Regions from separate parts of the Chelativorans composti genome, predicted to be linked through region 1. Evidence: predicted binding sites of a transcription regulator. Region 1 holds the regulator's gene; the other holds the start of a gene.

Region 1 (3,409 bases):
TCGGGACGCTGGGCGCTTCGCTCAAGGTGGGGTTGACGGAGAACGCTTCCTTCGAACTCGGCGGCTCGGCTCTCTTCAACGGAGACCAGCAGCAGTTCTCTGGCGGCGCCCGCCTGTCGGTCCGGTTCTGAGCAGGAGGTAAGGCCGTGGCGGGTGTGAACGGTGTGTTCACCGGAGCCTGGTTGCACGTTCTGCTCTGCGCGGGCATGTTTTCCCCGACAAGCGGGAGAGAGTCGGCCCGCCGACCGCCGAAGGAGCAACCGCCCCGGAAACTCTCAGGCAACCGGACCGCTTGATGGACAACACTCTGAAAAGCGGAGCGGCAGCTCCCGCCCAAGGTGTAAGCTGATACTGCCTGACGCAGATCGGCGATGCTCTCAGGCCAATGACAGAGGGGGCTCCAACGCCATCGCCTGGCGTGCCCTTTATGGAGCCTGACTTGAGCCCGAAGCACACCCACGCGCCGTAACGCGCTGAAACCGACTCCCTTCGACAGATCCGGCCGCCTGCCTCCTCAGCGGAAGCTTCGGGGCGGGCCGCCATCGACGCGCCCCTGCACAGGGGGCGCGCGTGTTGCCAATTGACAGGACGTTTCATGACCACATCGCGCCCCATCGACCGACGACTGTTTCTCAGCGGTTTCGCAAGCGCCGCCGGACTGGCCCTATCGGGCTGCACCACTTCCCTTCCGCGTTCGGAAGAAATCGTACCCGAACCAGCTCCTCCCGCATTCTCCGCAGAAGCCATGCTGATGTACCGGGCGATGGCCGAGGAGCGTTTCCCGATCCCGGCGGTCGACTTGAGCCAGCTCGATCCCGTGTTTGTCCGGGCGGTCGTCGATTACCCCACCCCGGAGAGGCCCGGAACGGTCATTGTCGATACGCTCAATCGATACCTCTATCATGTCCGCGACAACGGAACTGCCACTCGCTACGGCGTGGGAGTCGGCCGAGCGGGGTTTGAGTGGTCCGGACGGGGGCACATCGCCTATGGACGCGAGTGGCCCGTGTGGACCCCTCCGGCCGACATGATTGCGCGCCAGCCGTCCCTGGAGAAGTGGCGGCACGGTCAGCCGCCGGGGCCCGACAATGCACTTGGCGCACGAGCCCTCTACATCCATCAAGGCAACCGGGACACGCTTTACCGTCTGCACGGAACCGGTGAGGCTCACACGATAGGCAAGGCCATCTCGTCAGGCTGCGTGCGGCTTCTGAACCAGGACATCATTCACCTCTACCAGGAGGTGAAATGGGGTTCTCCGATTGTCGTTCTGGTGTAGGGCCGGCGGCGGTCCCGAGCGGCCAGCTCAGAGGTGTCAGCGCCAGTCCCGGTTTGCAATTTCCGGGTATGAGAAATGCCACAGGACCAGCCTCTGCTCTCTGCCCCGGAGCTACCATCGCCGGGTCTCCTCACCCTTCCAGATCGAGCGCATAGCCTGCGCCGCGGACGGTGCGGATCGGGTTGGGGCCGCCGGGCAGGCTCAGCGCCTTGCGCAGGCGGCCGACGGCCACGTCCACTGCGCGGAAGTCGATATCCGCATCCTGTCCCCAGACCCGGTCGAGCAGCTGCTCGCGGCTCCAGACACGACCCGGCCGCTCCATGAAAACCGTCAGCAGGCGATATTCGATCGGACCTAGATGCAGCGGATGGCCGGCGCGCTCCACCCGGTGGCGTTCCGGATCCAGGATGATATCGCCATAGTGCAGGATCTCGCCCGCCGAGGCGGGGCTCGTGCGGCGCAGGAGCGCGCGCATCCGCGCGAGCAGCTCGGTGACGGAATAGGGTTTCACCACGTAGTCATCCGCGCCGGTATCGAGGCCGCGCACGAGATCGTCCTCCTCGCCGCGGGCCGTCAGCATCAGGACCGGGATCGCCCTGGTGGCAGGATCAGCCCGCAGCCTGCGGCAGATCTCGATGCCGGAAAGGGACGGCAGCATCCAGTCGAGCACGATCAGCACGGGCTCGCTCTCCCGGGCGACCAGAAGCCCCTCCTCGCCGTCCACGGCGCGCAGCACGGCAAAGCCTGCCTTTTCAAGGTTGTAGGCCAGCATCTCCATCTGCGCCGGCTCGTCCTCGACAACGAGCACCTTCGGCTTCAGGTCCCCCGTCATCCCTGCTTTTCGTCCTCCCGGCCCGGCGCGGTGAAGCTGGTGGCGTCCGCTTTCGGGCGGTCAGCTCCGGGCATTTCACCAGTAAGCATATAGGCCACCTGCTCGGCGATGGCCGTGGCATGGTCGCCGATGCGCTCTACATTCTTGGCGACGAACAGCATGTGCATGCAGGGCGTGATGTTGCGCGGGTCCTCGATCATGTAAGTGAGCAGCTCGCGGAAGAGCGCGTTGTGCATGTGGTCCACCTCCTGGTCGCGGCGGCGAACCTCCTCCGCCAGCGGCAGGTCGCGCCGGAGATAGGCGTCCAGCACATCATGCACCATGTCGCGCGCCAGCGCGCTCATCCGGCGGATGGAACGGGAGGCCGGCTGCAGGACCTCCGAACGGGCGATGATCGTATTACGCTTGCCGATATTCTTGGCGTAGTCGCCTATGCGCTCCAGGGCGGCAGCGATCTTCAACGCGCTCACGGCAAAGCGCAGGTCTTCCGCGAGCGGCTGGCGCAGGGCGAGCAGGCGCACGACCTCCTCGTCGATGCGGGCGTTGAGCGTGTCGACATGGCGGTCCCGATCGCGCACCGAGTCGCCAAGCTCGACATCTCGGCGCACGAGCGCCTCTGCCGCATCCTCGATCTGCGTCTCGACCAGCCCGCCCATCTCCAGAATGAGGGACTCGATCCGGTGCAGTTCCTCGTCGAATGCGCTGACAATGTGCTGGCGGTCCTGCATTCCTTGCTCCTTATCCGATCCTGCCGGTGATGTAGCTTTCGGTCCGCTCGTCCTTCGGATTGGTGAAGATTTCGCGCGTATCGCCCTCTTCGACAATCCTGCCCATGTGAAAGAAGGCCGTGCGTTGCGACACGCGCGCAGCCTGCTGCATGGAGTGGGTGACGATAACAATCGTGTAGTTTTCGCTCAGCCTGCCGATCAGTTCCTCCACCTTCGCGGTCGCTACCGGATCAAGGGCCGAACAGGGCTCGTCCATCAGGATCACTTCAGGCTCCAGCGCAATCGCGCGGGCAATGCACAATCGCTGCTGCTGACCGCCGGAAAGGCTTGTCCCCGATTCGCGCAGCCGGTCCTTCACCTCATCCCACAGGCCCGCACCGCGCAGGCTGGCCTCGACCCTATCCTCAAGCTCCGAGCGGCTTTGTGCAAGCCGGTGGATGCGCAGGCCGTAGGCCACGTTGTCGAAGATCGACTTTGGAAACGGATTGGGTCTTTGGAACACCATGCCCACGCGCGAGCGAAGGGCGGTCACGTCGATGTCGGAAGCCAGGATATCAACGCCTTCGAGCA
Region 2 (3,409 bases), on a different contig from region 1:
TCTTCGCCCTCAAGTAGGATCGCGTCAGGCAATCAGGACACAACGGCGGCTTCGGCCGCCGTTTTGTTTGGAGCGGTTCCAGACAATGCGGGACCGCATTTCCCCTCCCGGAACCGCAAGGACCAAATGTTTGGACAGCGGGCAAGGGCCAGCACACACTTGCTCAGGACCAGACACATCGCGCCGAACCGTCGCCCAACAAAAAGCCCCCGGCGCGTGGCCGGGGGAGTCTTGCTGCGATCAAGCGCTGCTTGTCAGATGCACTGACCGTTGGGACCGACCCTGCCGCTGGGACACGTATTGTCACGCCGCGGGAACGGGCTTCTCGGACGATCCTCGCTCTGCTGCGGACGCGGACGGGGAGCGTTCGCGTTGGGACCAGGTCTATTGCGATCGGGAGCGGCTGCCGCAGGCGGCCGTGCACCTGGTGCGGTCGCACCCGGACGCGGCGGAGGCGGCGGGTTGCCGGCCCCAGGACGCGGCGGCACGGGTCGAGCATCGCCCGGCCGCGGTGGCGGAGGAGGCATGACGCCAGGCCGCGGAGGCGGCGGAGGAGGAACTGCGCCCGGACGCGGGGGCCGTGGCGGGCCCCACCGGTCGCGATCGCGATACCACGAACGATCGCGGTACCAGCGGTCCCAGTAATTGCCGAATTGGAAGGTGATGACCGGAATGCCGATGCGCGGCGCCAGCTCGGGCAGGTAGACGCGCCGGTTCTGGTAGATCATCTGCAGGTAGCGCCCGCTCACCCAACCGCGGTTACCGCGCCAGGAGGTATCGCACCAGCTCCATCCGCTGAGGCAGCCGTGGACGTCGACAACCGCGCCGTTTGGCAGCGTGACCACCACCGGATAGTCGGTACCCGGGCCAGCCCGCATGTTTACATTGGCAGTCGTATAGGCATTCTGGGCGAGCGCACCGACGGTCGCCACCCCCATGATAGCTGCCGCCCCAAGCAGCACGCGATAAACCATCTTCTGACTCCTGCAGAGAACCTCGCCGCACTCAACATGTTTAGACAGCAAAAGTTCCAACTGCGGCGGCATTAAGACAATTATGATGAATTCCGATTGGGTCAGGCCGAACGCCCGTCGATGCCGGTCATCGCCCCGCTGGGCGTGTAGTAGTCAATATACCGCGCCGGAATGTTCTCCACCGGGAGCACGACCATCACATCGGTGGTGTCGAAATCGCGGTCGATGACGCATCCGTCGCCGAAACGGGCGCCCAGGCGCAGGTAGCCCTTCACCAGTGGCGGCATCCCGGCCAGGGCAACCTTGGGATCGACCTTCTCCCGCGGCATCAGCTTCATGCTGGAATAACGGTCGGGCCTCGCTCGGATGTGCCATTCGCCCTCCGCGGGAAAGTCATGCGCCAGGAGTGACAGCGCCTGTGCATGCTCTGACGGTTCCACGCCATGGAAAGATGCGCAGCCCACCATCACGTCGATTCGGTTGCGTCGGCAGTAGGCCCAAATCCCGTGCCACAAGAGTTCGATGGTGCGCTTGGATCGGTAATCCGGCAGCACGCAGGACCGGCCAAGCTCCAGAAACCGGCGTTCCGGATGCCGCGCCACCAGCTCGGACAGCTCGAACTCACCGTCCGAGTAGAATCCGCGAACGGCCCGTTCCTGCGGCAGCAGCCGGTAGGTTCCGATGATGCGGTGCGGCCTGCCCTCCTCGTCGGGAGCAGTGTCGATCACAAGCAAGTGGTCGCAGATGGCGTCGAATTCGTCGGCGTCACGCCCCTCCGCCTGGGCGCAGGCACTTCTGGCGCCGAGTTCCTGCACGAAGACCTGATAACGCACGATCTGGGCTGCGGTGACGTCATCGCCGCTTTCCGCGAGCCGCACCTGCATTGTTCCAAGACGGCCGAGGACAGTACCCTGGGCCGGAGCGTCACCGGTCAGATATGCGCGCTCCAGCAATGCCGCCTCACGGCTCCCCGGATTGCCATCCATCTGAATACTGCTCACGTCTTGGTCTCCCGGTCATGATGCCCGCCTGATACAGAGGCGCGCGAGGACAGAAACATGACAGGCAATGAACCTGAGCTCCCTCATACCACAATAAGCTCAGGATTCACCAAGTTTCGCAAGCAGATCCATGAGCGCCGAGGGCTCGACGGGTTTCTGGAGAAATTCGTTGGCTCCCATTTCCAGCGCACCGCGCCGGGTAGCCGGCTGTCCGTCGGCTGACAGGACGACGATCACGACGGGATCGATGGACTTGCTGCGTTCGACAGAGCGAATGTGCTCGATGACCGAGAGTCCGCAGGCGTCAGGCAGATTGAGGTCGATCACGACAAGGTCATAGCTCCGCGGAGCCTCGCTGAATGCCTCCATCGCCTCGGCGCCGGTCCGCACCCATGTGACAGCGCAGCCGGCGCTGCTGAGCGTCTTCTCCGTCAGAAGTGCGTTGATCCGGTTGTCCTCGGCGAGCAGCACCCTCAGTTTGTGCCCAATCTCCGCCTTCTTCAGAATCGCCTGCCGCTCGCTCGAAGGCTGCATCGGCCGGCTGGGCAGGTCGCCGCTGATAAGGCGAACGACCGTCGACCCGCGCGGGGGACGGGCTATGAAGGCGTTGTAACCGGCTTCCCGCAGATACGGCAGACGGGGCCGATCGACGGGAGCGATCATGGTCAGCGCGCGCCGGGTCCGAAGTCCGCGGTTGCGCAAGCGGGCCAGCATCGGTTCCCCGCCCGTTTCCAGGCACGCATCCGCAATCAGGACATCGACGTCGCCATGACCTTCATCGATCATGGCCAGCGCCTCCGCCTCCCCGCTCAGCAGCCGCACCGTCCCGCCCCTCGATTCAACCGCTTGCGCCAGCGCCCTGGCTTCCATCTCGCGGGGTGTCAGGACCGCCACCTTGAGCCCGGCGAACACGTCTGCACTTTCGGTGCTTGGCTCGGGCGCAACGAGCGGCAGGAAGACCCTGAAAGCAGCACCCTGGCCCGGAGCCGTCTCAACGGCAATGTATCCGCCCATCGCCACCACGAGACGGCGGGTGATGGCCAGCCCAAGCCCCACGCCCTGTTGAGGGTGCCGCGTCCGGTCGCCCGACTGCTCGAATTCCCGGAAAAGCCGGGCCACCGTCTCGCCGTTCATGCCGGGGCCGGTGTCCTCGACGGTGAACATGATCTCGTCCGGCCTGCTGCATTCTGCGGTCACCAGAACACCGCCCTTCTCGGTGAACTTGATCGCGTTGCCGACGAGATTGAACAGCACCTGCCGCAGCCGCCACGGATCGACCGTGAAACTTTCGGGCACGTCGGGAGCGATATGCGAGGCCACCGCAATGTCCTTCTCGAAGGCATTGGCGGCGAGCAGCTCCACCACGCTCTCGATGAGCTCGCGAACGGAGACGCGCTGCGGTTCGAGCACGAGCCGCCCGGCTTCGATTCGCGA

The links. The regulator PhoB, encoded in region 1, activates phosphate uptake and scavenging genes when phosphate is short. The targets are predictions, from matches to a motif close to TGTCATNNANCTGTCAT.
Region 2: olsB (l-ornithine N(alpha)-acyltransferase) is a predicted target of PhoB. The motif match lies at 2,022-2,038, and genes of this name have one in related genera.

The regions. Positions count from the first base shown of each region.
Region 1 covers NZ_BAABGS010000064.1:13,059-16,467, forward strand. The annotation lists gene ABD906_RS11350 (autotransporter family protein) at 1-131, shown strand, start outside; glycine riboswitch at 214-301, shown strand; gene ABD906_RS11355 (L,D-transpeptidase) at 596-1,279, shown strand; gene phoB (phosphate regulon transcriptional regulator PhoB) at 1,410-2,099, opposite strand; gene phoU (phosphate signaling complex protein PhoU) at 2,108-2,839, opposite strand; gene pstB (phosphate ABC transporter ATP-binding protein PstB) at 2,850-3,409, opposite strand, start outside.
Region 2 covers NZ_BAABGS010000018.1:3,190-6,598, forward strand. The annotation lists gene ABD906_RS05405 (extracellular solute-binding protein) at 1-17, shown strand, start outside; gene ABD906_RS05410 (SH3 domain-containing protein) at 255-974, opposite strand; gene olsB (l-ornithine N(alpha)-acyltransferase) at 1,076-1,960, opposite strand; gene ABD906_RS05420 (ATP-binding protein) at 2,075-3,409, opposite strand, start outside.